One region of the Desulfosporosinus sp. FKA genome, then DNA from elsewhere that is predicted to be linked to it. Evidence: riboswitches for the same ligand, from Rfam matches in the RefSeq annotation. Region 1 holds a riboswitch; each other region holds the start of a gene.

Region 1 (5,901 bases):
TGATTTAGATCATTACCTTCAGTCAAAATAATAGGTGCGTTTAATTTGGCAGCTAAAGGTCCTGCGGCCAAGGCATCGATAAGATTTGCTGGCATACCTGCAGCCAGTATGGCATAATCAGAAGTTCCAGTCCAACCATTCTTGGCAATCTTAGCTGCCGTTTCATACTGATCATAACCATAAATACTGGTCGTGTTCGAAACCGTCTGTGCCACGGATGCTGCTGCCATAGACGGAGAAACTACACTGAGTAAAGAAAAACATGCAGCTAATCCTCCGATAAGCAAGTTTTGTTTTAATCCGTGCACCAATTCACCCCTCCTCTTCTTTTATTTTCTATATCTAGAGTTACCTCTAAATACCACTTTTAGCAAACAATAAAATCTTAAGTAGGAACAAACGCTTTCAAGTAAGTTGTGGTTATTATAAATACGTTGTAAATATAAATCTTTGAAATATTTACAAAATCGAGATTATACAAGGGGTATTGATTGAATCAAGAAAGTAGCCATGTTTGTAAATTGTGGTTGAACTATGTAATAACCTTTGGAAAAGTGCCGAGAATTTATTCTCAGCACTTTTTGTAGCATTCAAATACTTTAACCAATCATCATATAATCGCTTTAATTAGAAATTCATCATGGTACTTCCGGTATTAGCTCCCCCAATTCCGTTCATCATTGTATTACCCGAACTAGCAGCACTACTTCCACTCATCATATTCCCTTGAAATTGGCTCATGAATTGATTCATTTTGTTAAGGTTATCTTGTCCTATTTGAGCCTTAACGGCTGGGTCTGAATTCATGAGATCTTGCATTGACTTAACGTCTCCTGTTTGCATAGCTTTTTGCATTGCGGCTGAATTATGGAGATTTTGCATTGCTGATGAGTTCATTAATGTCTGATGTTGGGCTGGAGTAAAGGTTTGCTGCATGAAATTTTGCATTTGACCAACCCATCCATGGTCCTGTCCCTGAGTCGTTCCCGCCAAAGCCGGTAAAGCCATAAGCCCTACCGCCAATGTTGCAGTTCCTACGATTGTTGTAATTTTCTTAGTTAATTTTTTCATTGTAATTCCCCCTTATTTTTATTTGAATTTATTTAACTGCTTTTCTATGTTCTTAGTGTAGCTTTTGGATACGACTATCTCATGAAAAAGTTGTGAATTTCTCATGAAGAAAGGGATGCAACGAAATTATAAGTTTCGCTACATCCCAACCATAATCCAGCAATCCAATTTACCCAAAGTACTTGTTGTGTTGTAGTTCTCTAAGGGAAAGACTTAATTAATTAGGATCAAGCCCTCTCTCCCTAAACACAATCTCTATGACTTTGCGAGTTCCGAAACTCTCCTCTCTTGTCACGAAGAGCTCGTTAATATTAATATCTGCCTCTTTACGTGACCAATGGCAATGCGTATGTAAATAATTCAAAAAGCAGGATCCTTTCAATAAGTGACCCTGCTTTTTCATGACATCTAAAAGTTACTTTGAACCCATTGCTTCTTTTACTAAAGGCTGCAGGGCTGGATCTTTTACCATGGCCTCAAATGTTGCTTTCATTTTAGGATCAGCCATAATCTGCACCATTGGCTTAAACATCGATGGATTAGACATAATGCTTACCATGTTATCGAGATTTTGACTACTCCCCATAATCCCGATCATATTCTTTTGGACCTCACTGCTTTTCATAATATCGATCATCATCGGCGTTATTTGTGAAGACCCCATTACTTTTACCATGGACTGGCGTGTATCAGGTGAACTCAGAACATTTGCCATTTCTGTAGGATTGCTCGTCATATATTGAGTCATATTACTGGGGTTCATCACGCTATTTTGACTTCCACAACCAGCAAGACTTAACACTGTGATAGAACTTAGGGCAATAAACACTATAGTCTTGACTCTCTTATTCAAAATCGATCATCTCCAATCATTTTTGTACTTAATAACAATTACTGAGTTAAGAGCTATATAAATTTTAATAAGTAAGGTTAAAGAACTTAACAAATCAAATACGACTTAGCGGGCACCTCCTTAAAAAGGATTAATCATTATAGCTTTTAAATAGTTGAATATACGAATATCTCTATAATTCTCTTGTATTTCTACATAAATTCTTAAATTCCTTCTTATTTTGCAGGTTTATGGATATCATCACAATGTACTATTATTTACATATGTAGGAGCTATTCTTACAGGTTAATAATTCCAGGAACGATAACTTGGATTACATGTGTTCTATGATTTTTAAATTAAGTATTCTATTTTAAAGGAAAAGGAAATGGCTAAGACTGTAATCCTAATACCATTTCCTTTTTATTGTTACCTTGTTTACTATAGGTACAGTCATTTAAAGGTTAATCTCTTAGTCAATATAGCGCAAAGTTAAAGGATTCGACGCGCACCAAGGTAATGTTTTGACCAATAACTTTCCGACAAATTATGAATACCTACACCATCACTAGATGCTCCGACTGTTTGTCCTCCACCAATATAAATTCGTACATCAGTAGCTCCAGGAGCATAGGTTTGAAAAAACACAAGATCTCCTGGTCTTAGATTATTACGACTTACCGTTGAGCCTAGTTTGTATTGTTCGGCAGCAGTTCGTGGAAGTGAAATTCCGGAGGCCCTAAATACATGTTGGACAAACCCTGAACAATCAAATCCTTTTATACTCGTTCCGCCCCAGAGATATGGAATACCTTGTAAACTTAATGCATGACTTATAAGCTTATCTACGTATAAACTGCCCCTCGATACTTGGGGCATCGAAGCTTGTTTAGGTTTGATATTAGAAACCTTCTGTGCAGAAGTGCTTTTTTTCTTGGTATCCTTATTTATCGGAGGTACTCTTAATGTCTTTACTAAGGCCGGTGTTTTGCTAACAACAGGCGTTATCGATTCTTTTTGGTTAGAAATAATTTTACTAGTTATTTGAGGTTCATTCATGTTAGACTCGATTGAACTTGTCCAATGAAAGGCTACACGTATTGCTTGAGAATATGCTTTTGATTGAGAAACTACTACAGGGGAATTTTTGTATACGGTACTTGGTAGCTTAGTAACCATAGGGGTAACTTTGGAATTTAAAACCGCCGCTTGAGAAGGGGCAATCCCCACTAAACTATTTGTCAAAAGAACACCACTAAGGGCAACCCTAGTAAACCACTTTTTCTGGAGAATAAACAATGACTGGCTCCACCTTTCATAGCTTACGAGGTTAGTTGTCGGATTCGGGTAAAAAGGTGTAAACCCTACATGTTCAAAACATGATTCACCCCATATGAAATCCCCCGTTCCAAGCATTTATGCTCAGATTCAGCACTTCAATTTTTAAATATTAGTATTTAGCTTTGCGGATATTGTCTTATAGAAGTCCTCCTTTCTTATCTCGTAATGCTAAATCCCATTCATCTTGAAACATCGTAATTATACTCTAGTACTATGAATTTCCTATGAACGAACGTATTTTCCGATATTGAACATCTTCTTAGAACATACTCTTATTTGCTGGCTTATGATTTCCCTAAATACGAAGAAGGTGAAAGCGAATGGTTGTTTCGCCTGATCTCTCAAACTTATCCTTTATCATGCAAAACGGAGTTATTTTTCTTAGTTTATCGCCCAACCCGTGCAAAGGTTCAGATGGCCCTAGGGTTAATATTTTTAAAATTATTATAGAGTAAGAAGCAATTGACGTATAGAAATTTCAGGATGCAGCTTAATTCCTTTAGTTCAAAAATAATAAGTCCCCCTGTAGCTTCATCATACATCGAAAAATTACTTTGAAATTTTTTTCACTTTTTATCGTAGCATCTATATTAAGATGATACATTTGGGTACCGGGTAGATTCAAAATCCTGAATTGATTATCGAGATATTGCCCACGTAAAATTTTGAACTAATTTTATATCGGGCGCACCATCCATAATGTTTGGAACATCCAGGCCAATCCAATAGACGCTCTTAAACTCGGGCAGCTTATCATAGAATTGAATAGTAACATGATTCCCTTGATAGACTTGGATCATTGGTCCCGGTGAATTCAATTATATCCCCAATCATTAGTGCCGAGTCCGGGTAGAATTCCTCTGTATTTTTCATTTATGCTGTTACCTTCCTTATCTGTATCTGTCATTTTAGTGATCTGTTTAAGAACTACTGTTTTCCTCGAAATTTATAGATTTTTTTGTAACAGGGTGGTCCTTGTGATTTTCCTGGTCATGATGAGGATCCCCATGTTGGCCGCCGCAGCACCCCCCCATACCTTTCCTATGCATTAAGATCATCATCCCAAATATTAATAAATACCAACCATATTGGTTTAAGAACAGCCACATAAAACATCATCCTTTCTTTGAAATTGAAAAGTCTCCACTAAGACAATTGGTTAGTGTTAGCAAATTTCTTTGCTTCTAATGGAGTAATCTTAAAAAGCGGATTCTTTAGTTAGCTGAATGAATGAATTCACTCTTAGTCTGTATTCCTATATGATAAAACAATCGCAGAAATAAGAGCGATGACGATCATCCCTATACTACTCCATTGAGCCGAAGTCCAATGGAATAAATAACGTGCACCATCCCCTCGGAAAAATTCTAAGCCGAATCGTCCTAATGAATATAGAATAATGTAGATTAAAAAAAGAATACCCCTCGGCCATTTGCGCCAATGTGAAAGAATTATGATTAAGGCAAATACAATCAAATCCCATTGTCCTTCCCAAACCTCTGCAGGCCATAGGGGTTGACTTCCATAAGCAGCATAAGCAGTGGTACCAGGAGGATAGACTAGACCAAAACCTGAGTTTGTCGGTCTACCGAAGGCGTCGCCATTGAGGAAGCATGCTATTCGCCCAATTGCCTGTCCTATAATAATACCGGGGGTTGCAATATCTGCCATTTTCCAGAAATTAAGCTGATGTTTACGTGTATAAATCCACCCAACCATAAAAGCTCCTAGCAAAGCCCCCTGAATTGCCAGGCCACCATGCCAAATCTTCAAAATCTCGGCAGGATGTAGGTAATAATATCCCCATTCATAAAATAAGACTTGCCAAAAACGTGCTCCAATCACAGCTCCAATCACGGCATAGACTACTAAATCCAAAAGATGCCGACGATATTCTTTTTCAGAAGAAGCTAGTGAATAAGCGACCCCTAAGGCTATACTTATTGCAAAAGCAACTACGACACCATAGGATCTTAAAGAATATCCCCCGATGCTGAATAAAGTTTGTAGCAAATTCGACGCTCCTTCCTACTTTAGTATCAATAGATATACCTATTATCCATTTTGCTTTTTCAGTTTTTCCTCCTTTAATTACCCTAGGAATAATTTTCGCGTTAACTTGTCTTCATGTCCTGAGTATAGTAGAACAATTCGATTTTGATGTGAATTAGTTGTGAATTTCTAACGAATAAAAAACTTTGCAAATTAATGGGCGTTCTTAGCTCTTTTGACTAAACTTAGTAGCAATAGGAATGTTTCCGGTATTTCTCCACCTTTTTCCCTTCTTCAATACCTTGCAGGCTTAAGCACAGTTGTTTACATAAAGATCCTTTCCTGTAACTCCCCCACCTTGCTATCTAGTTGTTTGGGCTAATCCAAAGGCAGAATACGGAACAAATTGTATCTCATGAAGCATAGCTTCTACTGGTACTTCGGTGATGAGTTGGCCGTTGTCCGTGTTAAAAATTTGCACCCCTTGAATATATCGAGAGACATAAGCCGACTCACGTAAAGATACCACCCGAGCGGGTGGCATCTTAGTTTTTATAGAAAAATTGTAAATCATCTTAGTAATTCGTTTTATAACCGGCATTAAAAAGCAAGTGCAGAAAGTGAATAATTCTAAGGATAAGACTCTAACTATAGGCACTTTACAA
Region 2 (5,901 bases), on a different contig from region 1:
AAACCGGGTGTCTACCTTATGAAAGACGATCGGGGACAAATTATTTATGTCGGTAAAGCAAAGCAATTAAAAAATAGAGTTAAATCTTACTTTACTGGGTCTCATGATGGGAAAACAGCTCGTCTAGTGAGCCATATCATAGATTTCGAATATATATTAACGGATTCAGAAGTCGAAGCCCTCGTGTTGGAATGCAATTTGATAAAAAAATATAATCCCAAGTATAATATCCTTTTACGTGACGATAAAACTTACCCTTATTTAATGATCACCCATGAAAGACACCCGCGTATTATGGTCACACGTCAAATTAAAAAGGGCACTGGGAAATATTTTGGACCTTATCCTAATGCCACAGCGGCACAAGAAGCCGCCCGACTGCTAAACCGGCTTTTTCCGTTTCGAAAATGCCGGCAAATCCCAACCCGTTCTTGTCTATACTTTCACCTGGATCAATGCCTGGCACCTTGTATTCGCGATGTTTCGCCTAATGACTATGAAGAAATTTCCAAGAATGCATCAACATTTCTTAATGGCGACCAAAGTGAAGTTTTGAATCTCCTAGGCGCTAAAATGCAAACAGCAGCAGAATCTCTCCAATTCGAAAGGGCAAAAGAATATCGAGATCTCATCGAGGATTTAAAGCGACTTGGAGAAAAACAAAATATAACCCTCAATGATTTTGTTGACAGAGATGTTATCGGCTATGCCAAAACCACAGATCAATTATGTATTCAGGTCTTTTATCTGCGACAAGGCAAATTGCTGGCAAGGGATAATTTTATTTTCCCTTATTATGATGATCCTGAAGAAGCATTTATTTCTTTTATTGCTCAATTCTACCTGGAGCGTAAAATCTGGCCTAAGGAAATTTTAATTCCTTCTTTAGAATCGCAGGCCTTATTGAGTTTGTTTCCTATTACTATTCCCCAAAAAGGGAAAAAAAGAGATTTAGTTCTGATGGCCATGTCAAATGCTCAAACAACGCTCCACGATCAAATTACTCTTGAAATACGCCAACAGTCGGACAATACCCAAGCTCTAACAACTCTTGGAGAACTTCTAAAGATACCCTCTCCGCACAGAATTGAGGCATTTGATATATCCAATACAGCTGGAACCCATTCTGTTGCCGGTATGGTTCAATTTATTGACGGTAAACCTCAACGTAAGGGGTATCGCAAATATAAAATACAACCTATGGAGATATCAGATGATACAGCCTCTATGAGTCAGGTTATACGCCGCCGCTACCATCGTCTTGTTTCCGAAAATGAACCTTTGCCTGACTTAATACTTGTTGACGGAGGCAAAGGCCAAATTAATGCAGCCTTAAAAGAATTAGAGGACCTTGGACTCACGATTCCTGTGGCAGGTATGGTAAAAAATGATCGCCATCAAACGAATGAACTTATGGATTGGGAGGGAAACCCCATCGCTTTAGCGAGAAATCATCCAACGTTTTTATTATTGGGGCGAATTCAAAATGAAGTTCATCGATTTGCGATTACGTTTCATCGTCAACAGCGCACAAAGAATATGACATTGTCTGCTCTTGACGGAATAACAGGAATAGGCCCTAAACGCAAACAGCATCTTTTGCAGCATTTTTCTTCCCTTGCTGAAATTCAACAGGCATCCGTGGAAGAACTTCAGTCTACAGGACTCCCCGAAAGTATTGCCCTCTCTATTTTTGATTACTTCCACCCAGCAGATGAACACAACCCTTTACAGGAGGAGAAATCTATTCCATGATTTTAAATTACAGAGTAGAATTATGCCGAAAATGTTACTACAAGCGCACACATCAATGTAACATATCTGATAACTATATAAGCAATACTAATTCATCTTTAACAGAATCAAGAACAAAATCAAGCGGCGAATGTCTTCAATATAGGCCCGTCCCGTGGATTCCCCGTTGTTAGATTGGGCATAAAAACAACAGCGATCTCTCGCTGTTGTTTTTATGAATCCTTAATAACGTGTCTAATTGATTCGACGGGCACCCAAATAACGGCTTGCGTAATAGTTATCACTCAGACTTGTAACCCGAATCCCTTTATTCGAAGCATGAACAAAGCGTCCTCCTCCAATATAAATACCCACGTGAGATGCTCCTGAAGCGTAGGTGGAGAAAAATACTAAGTCACCTGCCTGTAGCTGCCCTCGACTGATACCGGTTCCAGTTCTAAATTGCTCTGCGGCAGTTCTCGGCAATGAAGTGTTCGAGGCTCGATAGACATATTGAGTAAACCCTGAACAATCAAAGCCGTTTCGACTTGTCCCCCCAAAACGATAGGGAACACCCTGCAGGCTTAGAGCATTATTGATTAATTGAGAGGTAACCGAACGCGATACTTGTTTTTGGGACGCAGCAGCGACTTGAATAGCTTTTGATCGTTCCGCTGGCACCGGGACAACTCTTGATTGCAGTTTATCAGCCGATTTTGTTACGTTATTTGGTGTACTTGAAGCCGATAAAACGGGTGTTGAATCGTTACTATCCTGAGATGAGGTCAGGGAAGCAGTGCGCCACTGCAACTGTGTGCGAACGATGTTAGTATAGGGTCCAGTCGGAATGGAAATCAAAGTTGTCTTGGCTGCAATTTTACCCGCCGCCGGAACTGACAAACTGCCAGCCAACATTAAACCTGCCAGGACTGTGCTTCCTAACCACATCCGTCCAGATGAGGAAATTAGCAATGAGAGTCCACCTTTCATTTGCTTACGAGGTTAGTTGACGGATTCGGGCTAAAGGTGTAAGCCCTACACGAGAAATCGTGATTCACCCCAAGAAAATCCCCCGCTCCTAACATAAGTTCGGATTCAGCATTTTATATTAGTCTATTTGCCTATATTAGGCTATTCGCCAGTATGTCTAAAAATCCCTGCAATAATTCATGGAATTATTATCCACTATCAGACTCCATGCCGCTAGGCAGCACCACTGATGGATAAAAATTGTGTCCATACTGTTTCTATGACTGGCGAAGACAGGTCGAGATAGTAGGACAAATAAAAACCGCCTCTCAATTTGAGAGACGGACTTTATTTGGACAATAGGAGGCTAAAGAGTCAATATTGAGGCTTAGGTCAAGTAGGTTTTCCCACTAAGTTCCTTCGGTTTCCCTAAAGGCGATTTCTCCTTTTCCCCAGCCTGGGATGTCGCCATCACCAGAACTTGATCACCACTTAGTCCTCACTTCAATCCTCTTTAGTTAACGTTCTAGAAGTTTCCTTAACACTCCTAGACAATCTAGCCTCTTTTGCAGAAAAGCATTTCCGGCAGTTTGAAAAGCATCGGCCAACACCCTCCAAACCTCTTAAAGCCTTCCCAACTTTTCCACCTCAAGGCAGGCTACACTGCACTAAGTTCCTTCCTAATGCAGGTTCTACCCTAAGCCATAGCTATAAAAGCCACGCACTTAGGCCTCCACGGAAAAGGGTAGCGCCCGCATGCCATTGCGGATCCCCCTCATTCCTTAACTCCCAGCAACAGCCCTCGACTGGGCGTCGAAAGCCACCACCAGGAACTTCATCGGTATGCCCTCGGCGGATTATTAGGCCCGCCTTCGATTGCCAATCGTGCACTAGAATAACGCTCCATAGCCCAAAGCAAAATTAATTGTTGTGATTACATTGCCTATTTTACCTGATTATCATAACTTTGTAAAAAACCTTTTTGCCATTTATACCGTCGCTTGATAAAGTAAAAAGATAATTAAAGATTCTTTTGTCATCTAATCTAAGTTTTTCTGACAAAATCAGTTATTTACACACCAAAAAGGCAAAACTATCAGTTGGATAAACTTGTAATTGGGGCAGGTATTCTGCCGCCGCGATTAATAAAGGTTTTTGAGGAAAATGGATGAACATTCATGACCGGAGCTCCACCCAATAGCCCTCCAAATTCCACACGTTCCCCAGCTTTTTTACCAATGGCAGGAATAATTCTGACAGCAGTTGTTTTTTTATTAATCATCCCAATGGCAGCTTCATCAGCGATAATTGCCGAGATAGTTTCAGAACTCACATCCCCTGGCACGGCAATCATATCTAATCCAACAGAACAGACACAGGTCATGGCTTCTAGTTTATCCAGATCCAGAGCCCCAACCTCCACAGCTTTAACCATTCCAGCGTCCTCTGAGACAGGGATAAATGCGCCGCTTAAGCCTCCCACATGAGATGAAGCCATAGCGCCGCCTTTTTTAACCGCATCATTTAACATGGCTAAAGCAGCCGTCGTTCCATGCGTTCCACAACGTTCAAGGCCCATATTTTCCAAAATCTCTGCCACACTATCCCCAATAGCTGGTGTTGGAGCCAAGGACAAATCAACAATTCCAAAGGGAACTTGTAAAGCTTTCGATGCTGCTCGACCAATCAGTTCGCCCATTCGTGTAATTTTAAAAGCAGTCTGTTTAATAAGATTGGAGAGTTCCCCAAAATCTGCATCAGGAAATTCCTTAACAACTTTTGCCACAACGCCCGGACCGCTTACCCCAACATTGATCACGCAATCTGGTTCGCCAACACCGTGAAATGCCCCTGCCATGAAAGGATTATCTTCCGGAGCATTACAGAAGACAACAAGTTTGGCTGCACCAATTCCATCTTGAGCAGAAGTTTTTTGAGCGCAATTTAAGATAACTTCTCCCATTCGTTTGACTGCATCCATATTTATTCCGGCTTTAGTCGTTCCGATATTAACCGAAGAACATACAAAATTTGTTTCACTCAAAGCCTGAGGAATAGCATCAATTAAAGCTAAGTCTCCCTCTGTAAATCCCTTCTGCACTAGAGCAGAAAACCCACCAATGAAATTTATTCCCAACGTCTTGGCAGCTCGATCCAAGGCCTTGGCAATTCTCACCATTCCTTCCGAGGATAAATGAGCTGCCGCGATAGCTATGGGTGTAACTGAAACACGTTTGTTGATTATGGGAATTCCATAACGAGATGAAATTTGTTCTCCCACCGTCACTAAGCGACTTGCTTTTTTAGTAACCTTATCATATATTTTTCGTTCTAAACTATTTATATCCTCTGTCACACAATCCAACAAACTAATTCCCATCGTAATAGTTCTAATATCAAGATTTTCTTCATGAATCATCTTGATAGTTTGTTGAATTTCTTCACGAGCAAATGTAATCGTCATAAACGATTTCCCTCCACAATTACCTTCTTTAAAATTCTTTTGTGCTAAATGCGATGCATATAGGTAAATATATCCTCGTGCTGAACTTTTACTTGTAACCCTTTATTGAGTCCCTCTTGTTCAAGACTATTGGCTAATTCAACTAATTCCAACGTTGCCGATTTTAAATCGACTACCATGATCATTGTAAAAAATTCCTTAAGGATTGTCTGACTAATATCTAAAATATTCACGTTATATTCAGCAAGTTTCGTTGCAACCCAAGCGATGATACCAATCTGATCCCTGCCGATAACCGTAATTATGGCACGTCCAGACTCTTCGCGAATCATTGTCATAAGTGTTTTCCTCCCTCTATTACTTTAATAGGCTTTCCGGACAGACTTACATAATTATTTTAGCGTAACAATCGTTCATCAATTTCCAAGATAAATGCCGAGAACCGATTATGCTAAAAGAGAGCCCCCGAGAGCTCTCTTTGAAAAACACATATCAGGAACAACCGCCGCCGCAGCTTCCACAACCGTCACTGCTAGGGTTGGCTGTGCGGATTTCGAATCCTCCGCCTTGCTTAGAATCAATGAAATCAATTGTAGCACCCTCTAAATAAGAGGAAAGTTTCTTGTCGGTGAGTATTGATACGCCGTAACCTTCATCAAGTATGTCATCTGTTGTCTTTGACTCATCCAGAGTCATGCCGAAATTCGGCCCACCTCAACCAACACCTGCTAAAT
Region 3 (5,901 bases), on a different contig from region 1:
TTTGAATTAATGATCGAGGAGTTGGATAGGGCCAATCTAATTATTACAAATTTCTTATCTCTTGCCAAAAATAAACCGACTGAAATTAAACGCATGAATCTCAACAAGTTGCTGGAAAACCTATTTCCGTTATTAATTGCTGATGCTTATAGTCAAGATAAGAAGTGTATTTTTCAACCGGGTAAAATTAAGGAAATTGATATTGATTCTAATGAAATTACACAACTAGTCTTAAACTTGGCCCGAAACGGTCTTGAAGCAATGCAGCCCAATGGCTGTCTTACGATTGAAACCTTTATGGAAGATGATAGTGTTGTCCTTAGTGTAAAGGATGAAGGAAAAGGAATTGATGAAGAGAATCTTAAAAAGCTTGGCGATCCTTTCTTTACTACCAAAGAAAACGGAACCGGCTTGGGTCTGCCCATGTGCTTCACAATTGCCAGCAGATATCATGCTCATATAGACGTTGATACTGGTCCAGACGGAACTACTTTTTTTGTTCGTTTTCCCAGACCTTGTGATGAGATTGAATAATTTCTTTCCCGAAAAATGAAAGGGGGCTGTGTTTTCTCACAGCCCCCTTTTAAGCGGGATTACCGTTACTAATTATACCTGCGCGCTCCTAAATAACGGGAAGCGTAAAAACTGTCACTGAGACTGGAGACTTCAATACCACTGTTAGGGTTACTGGCATGAATAAATCGTCCCCCCCCCATATAAATGCCTACGTGAGATGCACCACTAGTATATGTCGTGAAAAACACTAAATCACCAGGCTGAAGGTCATTTTTGCTGACAGAACGTCCTGAAGCAAATTGAGCATAGGAAGTACGCGGCAGGGATATTCCGGAATTAGCATAAACATATTTTGTAAAGCCCGAACAGTCGAAACCACTGCGAGTGGTTCCACCGAAAACATAGGGCGTACCCTGTAAGCTAAGAGCTCGACCCACAATGGAGGAATTATTACTGCTTCCTCTGGAAATACCATAGGCAACCGTCACATTGCCAGGTCCTTTAGCAATGACTTGATTTACAGGATTTTGAGTGATTTTTTCAGCTAATACTTTTTTAGTTACGTCGATACCATTTTTACGCACATAGGAATAAGTAACTAATTTTGCGCCATTACTTCCTTGGGTTACAATTTTTGAATTGTCAAAGGCCAAACTCGGATCAATTTTCGTTACAACATCGTAGGGTACAGTTTCCGACCCTGAATAAGTTCCTTTACTAACAACGGTAAGATAAGGTGTGGAATCAACAAGCTTTATAGTTTCACCGGGTTTCAGCATGGTATTTTTAGTTGACCCCGGATTACCCGCTAATACATCATCGGTTAACATATCGTTTTTGCGGGCGATAAGCCACCAGGAATCATTAGGCTGAACGGTATAGTTTTTCGTCGTTATCTTGCCATCCATCAATACCTTAAAAGCTTGATCAGCTGATTTTACTTGATCCGGGGAGACTTCAGCTTTTTTGACACTAACATTCTCAGCAAAACTTATTGATTCGATCTTATTTTCAGAACTGGGTTTTGCATAATAATCTTGGTATTTTTTAAGAACCTGATTCACGTCTTCTTTATTTGGCAAAACAGCGACAACAGATCCATTTGCTTTTAAGCTATAACCATCAACATAACATGATATGTCATTTTTTAGTTTTTCTTCATTTAAAGAAGATTCCAGATAGACAGCTGGACTAATCCTGACGTTCTCATAAGTTATAACGTCGTGAGTTTTGGCAACTACACCATAAGGTTTGCCTTCCTGTTGCAAAACTGTTTTTACAAGGTTTTCAGCTGTCGCTGAATTTTTTGCCAGGCCAATCTGATGACCGTTAACAAGAACTGCTGCCGCAGAAGTCGTCGTTGTAAGATTGTAGGTGACCCCACCTATTAAAATGAGAGAAACCGATAAGGTAACGATAATTTTTGGCGATTTCCAAGAAATCCTTTGTAACGTATTGCGCGAAAACTGTTGGATAACTAGTTTTCTTTGAGTCCAATCGAAATGTTTGATTCGGCTAAGTACTTCGCCTTGAATCTGAGACAGTTTACGAGACCATTGCATATTTTTCACCTTTCACAATTGCCTACGAGGTTAGTTGACGGATTCGGGCAGGAAGGTGTAAGCCCTTCGCGTATTACACGCGATTAACCCCATAAATAAAATCCCCCGTTCTAGACGACTCTAGATTCGGCATTCTTTCTCCTTTCATTAAACATATCATTAATTATTCGACACTATATGCAAATGTCCTCTAAATTTATTTATGAAATACTTGTGAAGTTTTAAACTTACTCTAAAAAACTTGCTATTTCCCGTTTAAACGAGTGCAAACTCTAGGACTTAACGGGCATACTAACAGCAAAATAACTCTCAATATTTAGGGAACTGGAACTTTAATAAGGGGGGGGCGTGTTGTGTACAGACTTAATTCTATGCAGCAGAAAAAAGTCCTTGATTCTTTTCATAAAGTTGTGGACACGCGAAATCCAGAACTAATCGGTGAGGACTTATTTAATCATTTAAACCTAAACTGTAATTTTTCTTCCCATTTTACTCTGGAAGGGTTTCGAAATGCTTATAGCGGCGATCATTTTCAGGAGTTTTTAAATTACTTTGATCGCTGTTCTCCCCAAAGTCAATGGCTTAAAGCACCGGAAATTAGCCGAGAATTTGCAGAATTGAATCAGAAAATGGTTGATTACGGAAGTGATCATATCTAAAATAAGTCGCGGATAAGCCATTGGGAAAATTCAATGGCTTTAATTGTGGTCATATTTTATACCATATTTTTGTAGGCGATAAAGCAATGTCGGGCGGGTAATTCCTAAATATTTTGCTACCTTGGTCTGATTATAGTTGTGTTTTTCCAGAGCCTTAATGATAAGATGTTTCTCTAACTCTCCTAAAGAGAAACCACTTTCAGTAAGCTGTATCTCCGGCGTTGTCAATTCTTCGAGATGATTGAGCAACTCTTTAGGAAAATGCACCGATTGGATTTCCGAACCCTGACAAACAATAAGGGCTCTTTCAATAACATTTTGCAGCTCTCTGATGTTTCCGGGCCAGTTGTATTGGGTTAAGATTTTCATAGCTTCTGAAGAAATTTTTTTACTTTTAGTAGGGTCGAATTTTTCTAAAAAATGATTAACAAGAAGAGGAATATCCTCTTTTCGTGATCGAAGGGGAGGCATGACAATGCCCATGACATTTAAGCGATAGTAAAGATCTTCTCGAAAGGTTCCGCTGGATATAGCCGTGGCAAGGTCCCGATTCGTTGTGGCGATGACTCGAACATCGACGTGGATTGTTTCGATTCCGCCAACTCTTTGAAAACAGCGTTCTTGTAATACTCTTAACAACTTTGCTTGCATGTTAATAGGCATTTCTCCAATTTCATCAAGGAGGATTGATCCCTTATCGGCGACCTCAAAGCGCCCTTTTTTTCTGCTGGATGCGCCGGTAAAGGCCCCTTTCTCGTGGCCGAATAATTCACTTTCTAAGAGGTGTTCCGGAAGAGCGGCACAGTTTACTGCCACAAAGGGTTTGTCGAAACGATTGCTGGCTTTGTGAATTTCTAAAGCAGCAACTTCTTTTCCCGTTCCGCTTTCACCGGTAATCAGTACTGTTGTACCGGTTCTAGCAACCTGACGGATTAAGAGTGAAACTTCTTTCATCGGTTCACTCTGTCCAATAAGTTTACCGTATTGTTTTCCTAATTCCTGACGTAAAAAATCAACTTGATTTTCCAGATTGGAGAGATGAAGCGCTTGTTGAACCTGGACTTTGATTTTTTCGAGCTTGAACGGCTTTGTGATATAGTCCATAGCACCAATTTTCATCGCCTCTATGGCCGTATCAATAGTCCCATGGGCGGTAATCATGATGACAGGTACATTAGGGTATAAAGATTTTAGCTCTTTTAATACTTCGATGCCATCGAGATCAGGCATTTTTAAGTCTAAAATTACCAGCGAGGGTTCATTTTCTTTGGCCAATCGAATGCCCTCTAACCCCCTTGTGGCTGTCATCACCTGATATCCTTCATGGCTGAGTGCCCTCTCGAGGGCCCAGCACATTCTTTCCTCATCGTCAATGACCAGAATTTTTGGTGTCAAGAAGATCACTCCTGTCTTAGAATTTTAGGCAGTACAGGAAGATTAATCCGGAAAGTAGTTCCTTTTCCCAGTTCGCTGTTAACGTCAATGGTTCCGCCGTGCAGTTTTATACTTTGATAGGAAATTGACAATCCAAGGCCGGTACCGGCCTTTTTTGTTGTATAAAAGGGATCAAATATTCTTGATTTATCGTTTAGAGGGATTCCCTCTCCAGTATCCGCAAAGCTTATGGCAATGATGTTCTCCTTTTCTTCCGTGGTTATTGCCAGTTCGCCGCCTTCGGGCATAGCTTCTGACGCATTAACAATGATGTTTACAAAAACTTGTTTAAGCTTTTCGGTATCAGCTAAGATTTGAGAGAGGTTATATGCCAGATTTAATTTTACGTGGACTTTTTGCTTGCGCAGCATTGCGGCGGAGAAAGAGAGGACACCTTTGATAAGATCATTAATGGAACATTCTTTAGAGGCAACTTTAGTAGGACGTCCGAAATCTAAAAGTTCCTGAATCTCAAAATCTTGGCGGTCGATTTGTTCTTCTATTGCCCGCGTAAATTCTTCAATGCCGGTCACTTGAGAATATTCCTCTTTCATCAATTCAACCAAGGTTTTAATGATAGCAATTGGATTGCGTAATTCATGAGCTACACCGGTTGCCAGACGGCCAAGAGCAATCAGGTGCTCTGATTGTCTCAACTGATCTTCCAATCGTTCCTTTTCGCTGAGGCCAACGGCCAAGCGGTTAACTGCTTGAGCTACCTGACCAAGTTCTCCAGGCATTTCAGGAAGCAAAAGATGAATATCATTTTCCATGCGGTTTAACCCCTGCTTTAAGCGGTTAACTCCGGTCATTAAGTTTCTGATAACAATAAGGGCACCAATCATAACAATGGCCAAGACTGCAAGAATAAAATACCTTTCGAGTTTTCGAAAGAAGCTGCTCTGATAAAAGAAAGGATTAAGCCGCTCTTCGACCCACATTACGGCGACGACTTTCTTATCTAAAACTACAGGGGATATATATTCAACGACTTGATCATTCCATGAACCGGATATGCGAAAGAGCGGAGTATTACTCATCTGAGTCGCAACTAATCCCGGTTTTGTATTGTCAAAGATATCCTTTTCCCTTTGAGCTTCTTCTTCTTGTGAGAGGTTACGATAGTTATGCAGGAAACCAAGTACGGTGATCTTTTCCGTTTGGGGAATATACAAGCCAAAGCGAATTCCTAAATTAGCCTGTATCTGTGGGTTCACAACTTGAATGAATTCGTCTTGAAGCAAGGATGAAGAGATTTTATGTGATCCTAAGGACAATGATTGAAGATTTTTCGAAAAGTCCTTATTGATACTGTTGACCAGGGCTTCAAGCCGTTGTTCTTTGTCTAGGAAAACAACTTCATCTGTCTTTGAAGCGAAAAAAATGTCATACATTAGAGCAACGGATGGTACAAGCATGATAATGGCTATTATAATTACGATCTGATTTCGTAAACTGCTGCTTTTAAAAGTAGAGAATAATTTGTTTTTTCTCAGCATAAAATCACTTCCGTTGTTATAACTGTAGTATATGCTACAGTTGTTATTTAAAAAAGTGGGGGGCTTAAAAATTGGATAAATAGCTCAAATGAGCATAGAATCCCTGTGGCAAGGTGTAGCATTTGCTACACTTTTTAATTGTTTAATTGGCGGAGATCTTGACCTATGGCCTTTTTAGAGTCTGGCACGCTTTTTGCTATGTAACTAGGTATATAAAATTATACCACAATC
Region 4 (5,901 bases), on a different contig from region 1:
GCTGTTGCAGATTCAATTTGCACAGCCCCTTAGTCCTTGAATGGAGATATTTTTAGTTTCAAATAAGGTTTAAAATAATACTTATAAGGCTTTGCTATTATATTTAAATTATTATAATTTGATGGTAAAATAAAGATAAAAGGGGGAGTTAAGATGAGCGAAGAGAACAAAATGTGGCAATGTCAAATGCAAAGTTGTGGGTACATCTATAATCCGGAAAAGGGTTGTAAAAAGGGTAAAGTACCTGCCGGTGTGCCCTTTGAGGAACTGCCGGATACCTGGAGATGTCCATTATGCGGAGCCAGTAAGAAAGCATTCAAACCTGTGTAAAGTTTAAGACTAGAGCTCTTATTTTTCTCATCACTAAGAGGGTATTTCCTTTAGGTTGGGATCCTTAAAACGCACAATAAATTTCGTGCCGGAAGGAGAAGTTATCACCTCAATTTTAGCATTATGTCTTTCGGCAATATTGAAACACGTAGACAGGCCAATCCCCGTTCCGCCTTTTTTCGTTGTTTGAAAAGGAGTACCCAAACGTTCCAGAATCTCCTGACTGATGCCAGAGCCTTGGTCTTCTACCTCCAGAACAATACTATCTTTGGTTTGATAGGTCCTTAAATTTAGAGTTCCCTTAGGGCTCATTGCTTCAAGGCCATTCCTTGTGAGATTAAGGACGAGTTGTCTCATTTCGCGTTCATCCAACATGAGTTCAGGGACATTCTCAGCCTCAAGGACGACAAGTTTATTTTGATTGGTTGCATCAGCCATAATTAAGGGGTATAAAGAATCCACTAAGTTATTGAGTTTGACTGGTGTCCGTAATTTGGCATTAATTTTAGCAACAGATAAAAATTCATTAAGAATGCCGTTAGCCCGATCTAACTCGCTGATCATAAGGTCAAAATACTCAGCGTTTTCCTGAGAAATGTTTTTGCTTTTTAAGAGTTGCAAAAAGCCGCGAACGGTTGTCATGGGATTTCTTACTTCATGGGCAATACTTGTTGCCAGCTCACCAACGAGGTTCAATCGATCTAAACGGCCTATTTCTTCTTCAGCAAGTTTGCGTTTGGTAATATCCAGGAGCTGCATTAGAAATAACTGAGTTCCGTCAAAATCCTCAAAAGGAAGCTGATATACTTCGTAAATAACATCTTTGATAATGCACTGCCATTGTAGGGGGCTGGAGGTTTGGGTTTCCGACTCCATATTACAGTCCTTACAAGGACGATTTCTATTAAAAAGGAGTTCAAAACATTTTTTATTACCAGGTTCGCCCTGAATCTCCTTAAACTTATGATTAGCAAAAACAACGTTTCCTTCAGAGGTACGTAGATAAACTAAACCGGGAAGCCCAGCTAAAATAGCGTGCAGACGTTTTTGCTCATCTGCCAGGGATTTCTCCAAGCACTTCTGATCGGAAATATCTCGAAAGTAGACAGAGAGACCTTCCGGAGAAGGGTAAACGTTAACTCTAACCCAGCCGCATGAAAGTACTGAGAAAGCCTCAAAATAGATATGTTTTTGGGTAAGTTTAGCCTCTGTAAATTTTAGGAAGTACAGATCATCTGATTCTGGGAATATATCCCAGTAATATTTCCCCAGAATTTTTTCTTTTTTTGACGATAAGAAAAGTTGGGCAGCTGAACCGTTGACATAAACAAACTTCCAGGAATTATCGAGAACATAAAAGTAATCGGATATATTGTGAAAGATGCTGTGGATTCTGATATCCGGTTTATCAGCAGCCTTATTGTCAGGAATTATTCCGTCAGCAGTCGGGCAAGCAATCGCATAAAAAACTTCCTCCGTAGGAATGGGGATCAGCATCCAGGAAAATTGCTGATAGGTTCCGTTAGAAAGACAGTAGCGATTCGTTAAACCATGAATTCTCTTTCCCTTCATCGCTTCTGTGATTGCTTGGATTGAAGACTTTTGGTCATCAGGATGAACATATTTCCGGATGATCTCTGCCGCTGTTAGATCTTTTATGGTTTTTTGGGTAATTCCAAGAAGTATTGGCAAAACTGGATTGCTGTACTGGGTCCGTCCATCTAAGGAATTAATGATAAAGACATAATTGAAATTTAAGAAGACCTTTTTTAGCTTAAGAAGTTCCTTTAAGGAAACCTCTGGAATATTTGTATCCAAAGCTAACTCCTTTTCTGCATCTATCATATCTAATGCCCTTATAACTCTAATACGTACTAATCAGTGAATTCGTTCAGCTAAAGCTGGATGAATAGTAGTTCCACAAATTAGCCTTAATCCCTTTTTAATAACAATTACTTAATATATACAATAATATATACTAAGTATAAATTATTGTATATATTATTGCTTGAGATATCCCCAGGGCCGGAGGTTAGTATCAATACAGCTCTATTTTATATAATTGATTATAATCTATAAATGTGATATAATATATTCCAATAAATGTATTTCGCAACATGGTTAAAACGATGATCATTAAAGATCATCTAAATATCCTAAATCGCTTAATTCTTTTTTAGAAGCGGGGGAACCATTTATCTGGGGTGAATCCTCCACAGGAATTTTTTCCTGTGGGAGGTAGGGTTACTTTCGACCCGAATCCGTCAGCTAACTTCGTAAGCGTTGAAAGGGAAGAACGATAGGCTAGGCTCTTATTGCCCCGCCTGATTATTCTTTTACTTTTTCGACTTAGCTGACCCCAGACATTGTGTCTGGGGTTTTATTTTATTTTATTTGAGGGAGGCTAAATGATGCTGAATTACGAACTAACCGAAGGGAAAACGCTTGTCACTTTGAGCAAGACTGCCGAAAAGAACAGTTTGATAAATCCTGAATTATACAGCAGATACCAAGTCAAACGGGGGCTCAGGGATCTTGACGGTAGAGGTGTCCTTGTCGGTCTGACAGAAATTGGTGAAGTACACTCCTATATCCTGGACGAAGGTGAAATTATCCAAGTTCCAGGCCGATTACTTTATCGTGGCTATGATATTTCCGATTTGGTCAATGGATTCACACGAGATGGCCGATTCGGCTTCGAAGAGACTGCCTTTTTATTGCTTTTTGGCCATCTCCCTGATCAGAAAGGTCTAGAGGATTTCAAACAAATTTTGGCTGGTTATCAGAAGCTGCCAGAAGATTTTGCCCGCGATTTTATTTTGAAGTCCTCCAGCAAAGACATTATGAATGCTCTTGCCAGAAGTGTCCTTGCCTTATATTCTTTTGACGATAACCCTGACGATCCTTCCATCAGCAATGTTTTAAAACAATGCTTGCTGCTGATAGCCTGTTTTCCATCCTTAGCGGTGTATGCTTATCACGCTTTATCCCATTACTACAGCAATCAAAGTCTCTTTATTCACAGCCCGCGTCCGGAGTTAAGCACAGCCGAGAACATTCTGACAATGCTGAGACCGGACAGTAAGTACACCAAACTTGAAGCTGCGCTCCTGGATCTCGCTTTGGTGCTGCATGCTGAACATGGCGGGGGAAATAATTCGACCTTTGTTACTCATGTCGTAACTTCTACCGGCACAGATACTTATTCGGCGATGTCGGCAGCTATAGGTGCTCTTAAAGGGCCGCGGCATGGCGGAGCTAATATTAAAGTAATTAAAATGTTTGAAGATATGAAGAATCAGCTCAAGGATTGGAATGATGATGAAGAAATTGAGCAATATCTAACTCGGATTTTGACAAAAGATGCCTTTGACCGGTCTGGCTTGATCTATGGGATAGGCCACGCTGTTTACTCCATTTCAGATCCGAGAGCCGTTATTCTTAAGGATTATGCAGCCAAACTAGCTCAGGAAAAGGGACTGGATGATGAATTTAAACTCTACGCATCGGTAGAAAGGTTAGCTCCTCAAGTAATCGCTAAGTTTAATAGGATGTATAAAACAGTCAGTGCCAATATCGATTTTTACTCCGGATTCGTTTATAAAATGCTTAATATCCCTGTTGAAATGTATACACCCATGTTTGCTATTGCTCGAATCGCAGGCTGGAGTGCCCATCGTATTGAGGAAATTGTTAATGCCGGAAAAATTATCCGTCCGGCTTATAAAAGTGTGGCGCGACGACAAAAGTATCTGGATTTGATTGAAAGAAATTAGTCCTTCTAAATTATAGAAGTCATTCTCATTATTCAGGACTAAATGAGCATTAAGCTTAAGGCAAGAGCTTTGGCAGCGGTGTAATCACCGGTGCCTTTTTTATGTGTAAAGGTTTTTTAGTCTAGGAGAAGTCTTTGAGAGTAAGTAAAAGAGAGGCAAGGTATGGGAAACGCTCCACTTGTAGGGGTGGGAGTTTTACGATTGGATAAAACGGGAGTGAACTCGCTTACGCTAAAGCTGAACATCGGGGCTTCAGATACAATAATGTCCGGTGGACATTATTGCCGAGCCGCCTCTCTCAATAGGAATACTTAGCGGCGAAGGAGGACTCTACCCCACCTGAAGTTAACGAAGGATCAACACCCACCACTTATAGAAGTGAGGGTCTTAAAAACTGGATAAAAAGGTATCCGCTGAAAAAGAGAGAATAGTATAGATTCAGCAGCTTGACATAAAGAGATCAGACAGGGGTGGAACGTTGATGGGAAAATTAAAAATTCTGACAACCATGTTGATATTCGGCAGTATCGGGGTCTTTGTCCGCAATATTGCTTTGCCTTCCAGTGAGATCGCCTTTCTTAGAGGAATTATTGGCAGCGCCTTTTTGATTTTGACAAGTATTCTTGTTAAACAAAGGCCATCCTTTAAGGCGATTAAACAAAATGGGTTACTTTTAGTCTTATCAGGTGCCGCCATCGGATGTAATTGGATTTTCTTGTTTCAAGCCTATAAATACACGACCATATCCAATGCAACTTTAAGTTATTATTTTGCTCCGATATTTGTCATGATAATGGCTCCCTTTCTCCTTAAGGAACGATTAACATTCACTAAGGTCGGATGCATTATTATTGCCATGGCCGGATTGTTTCTAATCAACCTGGGAGGCGGCGATACAGGCAGTGGTAGTAATCATTTTCTCGGTATAGCATATGGCCTTTCAGCAGCAGTACTCTATGCGGGTGTCATCATCATGAATAAATTTATTAAAAACCTAACAGGGTTTGAGACTACCCTTGTGCAATTGATGGTATCAAGCTTGGTGCTCCTGCCCTATATTGTTTTGGGTGATACAGTAGACTTTTCTGGGTTAACCTTACGCTCAATGGTTTTCATCCTTATTCTAGGTATTCTTCATACAGGGATTGCTTACTTCTTATATTTCACAGCGATCAAAGAATTAAAAGGACAGACTATCGCCGCATTAAGCTATATTGACCCCATCACGGCAGTGATCATCTCGGCTGTCTTTCTGGGAGAAAAAATGAGTCCTATGCAAATCATGGGTGGTGTTTTGATCCTAGGTTCTACCTTTTTAAGTGAGAGGTTGGAAATAAGGTCGCAAAGCTAAAACAAAAGACCAGGACTTGAACCTGGTCTTTTGTTTTAGTGATCTTTTGAGTTTTCTCCAAGAAAAGAAGCATTAATAATTGTTCTCTTTTAGGATTACATCATGGGCGCCGCCTTCAATAATACTTGTGGAGGAAACTAACGACATACGGGCTGTTCGCTGTAATTCCTCAATGCTGATTGCTCCGCAGCTGCACATTGTTGATTTGATTTTGCTTAAAGTTCCCTCTAAATTATCTTGTAATCTGCCCGCATAAGGAACATAACTGTCAACTCCCTCTTCAAAGTGGAGTTTATCCCCTTCTCCTAAGTCATACCTTTCCCAATTGCGGGCTCGATTAGAGCCTTCGCCCCAATATTCTTTGACATAATTGTTGCCGAGTTTGACCTTCTTGGTAGGGCTTTCATCAAAACGAGCAAAATATCTTCCCATCATCACAAAGTC

What was found. Region 1 has a riboswitch for cyclic di-AMP ahead of B5771_RS04365 (C40 family peptidase). Riboswitches for the same ligand answer to the same signal wherever they lie in the genome.
Region 2: another riboswitch for cyclic di-AMP. It lies ahead of B5771_RS03380 (C40 family peptidase); the one in region 1 lies ahead of B5771_RS04365 (C40 family peptidase).
Region 3: another riboswitch for cyclic di-AMP. It lies ahead of B5771_RS22920 (C40 family peptidase); the one in region 1 lies ahead of B5771_RS04365 (C40 family peptidase).
Region 4: another riboswitch for cyclic di-AMP. It lies ahead of B5771_RS07555 (citrate/2-methylcitrate synthase); the one in region 1 lies ahead of B5771_RS04365 (C40 family peptidase).

What each region holds. Positions count from the first base shown of each region.
Region 1 covers NZ_NAHZ01000015.1:162,429-168,329, reverse strand. Annotated here, with positions in the region: gene B5771_RS04380 (cell wall-binding repeat-containing protein) at 1-308, opposite strand, end outside; gene B5771_RS04375 (hypothetical protein) at 628-1,071, opposite strand; gene B5771_RS04370 (hypothetical protein) at 1,487-1,924, opposite strand; gene B5771_RS04365 (C40 family peptidase) at 2,396-3,202, opposite strand; cyclic di-AMP (ydaO/yuaA leader) riboswitch at 3,208-3,347, opposite strand; gene lgt (prolipoprotein diacylglyceryl transferase) at 4,487-5,257, opposite strand.
Region 2 covers NZ_NAHZ01000014.1:79,101-85,001, reverse strand. Annotated here, with positions in the region: gene uvrC (excinuclease ABC subunit UvrC) at 19-1,755, shown strand; gene B5771_RS03380 (C40 family peptidase) at 1,990-2,706, opposite strand; cyclic di-AMP (ydaO/yuaA leader) riboswitch at 2,710-2,845, opposite strand; gene B5771_RS03375 (PFL family protein) at 3,800-5,167, opposite strand; gene B5771_RS03370 (ACT domain-containing protein) at 5,212-5,505, opposite strand; gene B5771_RS03365 (iron-sulfur cluster assembly accessory protein) at 5,660-5,901, opposite strand, start outside.
Region 3 covers NZ_NAHZ01000034.1:349,808-355,708, reverse strand. Annotated here, with positions in the region: gene B5771_RS22925 (ATP-binding protein) at 1-534, shown strand, start outside; gene B5771_RS22920 (C40 family peptidase) at 603-2,078, opposite strand; cyclic di-AMP (ydaO/yuaA leader) riboswitch at 2,083-2,220, opposite strand; gene B5771_RS22915 (hypothetical protein) at 2,432-2,737, shown strand; gene B5771_RS22910 (sigma-54 dependent transcriptional regulator) at 2,777-4,132, opposite strand; gene B5771_RS22905 (ATP-binding protein) at 4,138-5,670, opposite strand.
Region 4 covers NZ_NAHZ01000025.1:50,321-56,221, forward strand. Annotated here, with positions in the region: gene B5771_RS07545 (rubredoxin) at 154-330, shown strand; gene B5771_RS07550 (ATP-binding protein) at 364-2,175, opposite strand; cyclic di-AMP (ydaO/yuaA leader) riboswitch at 2,483-2,629, shown strand; gene B5771_RS07555 (citrate/2-methylcitrate synthase) at 2,742-4,106, shown strand; gene B5771_RS24225 (hypothetical protein) at 4,269-4,421, shown strand; gene B5771_RS07560 (DMT family transporter) at 4,588-5,457, shown strand; gene B5771_RS07565 (IMP dehydrogenase) at 5,530-5,901, opposite strand, start outside.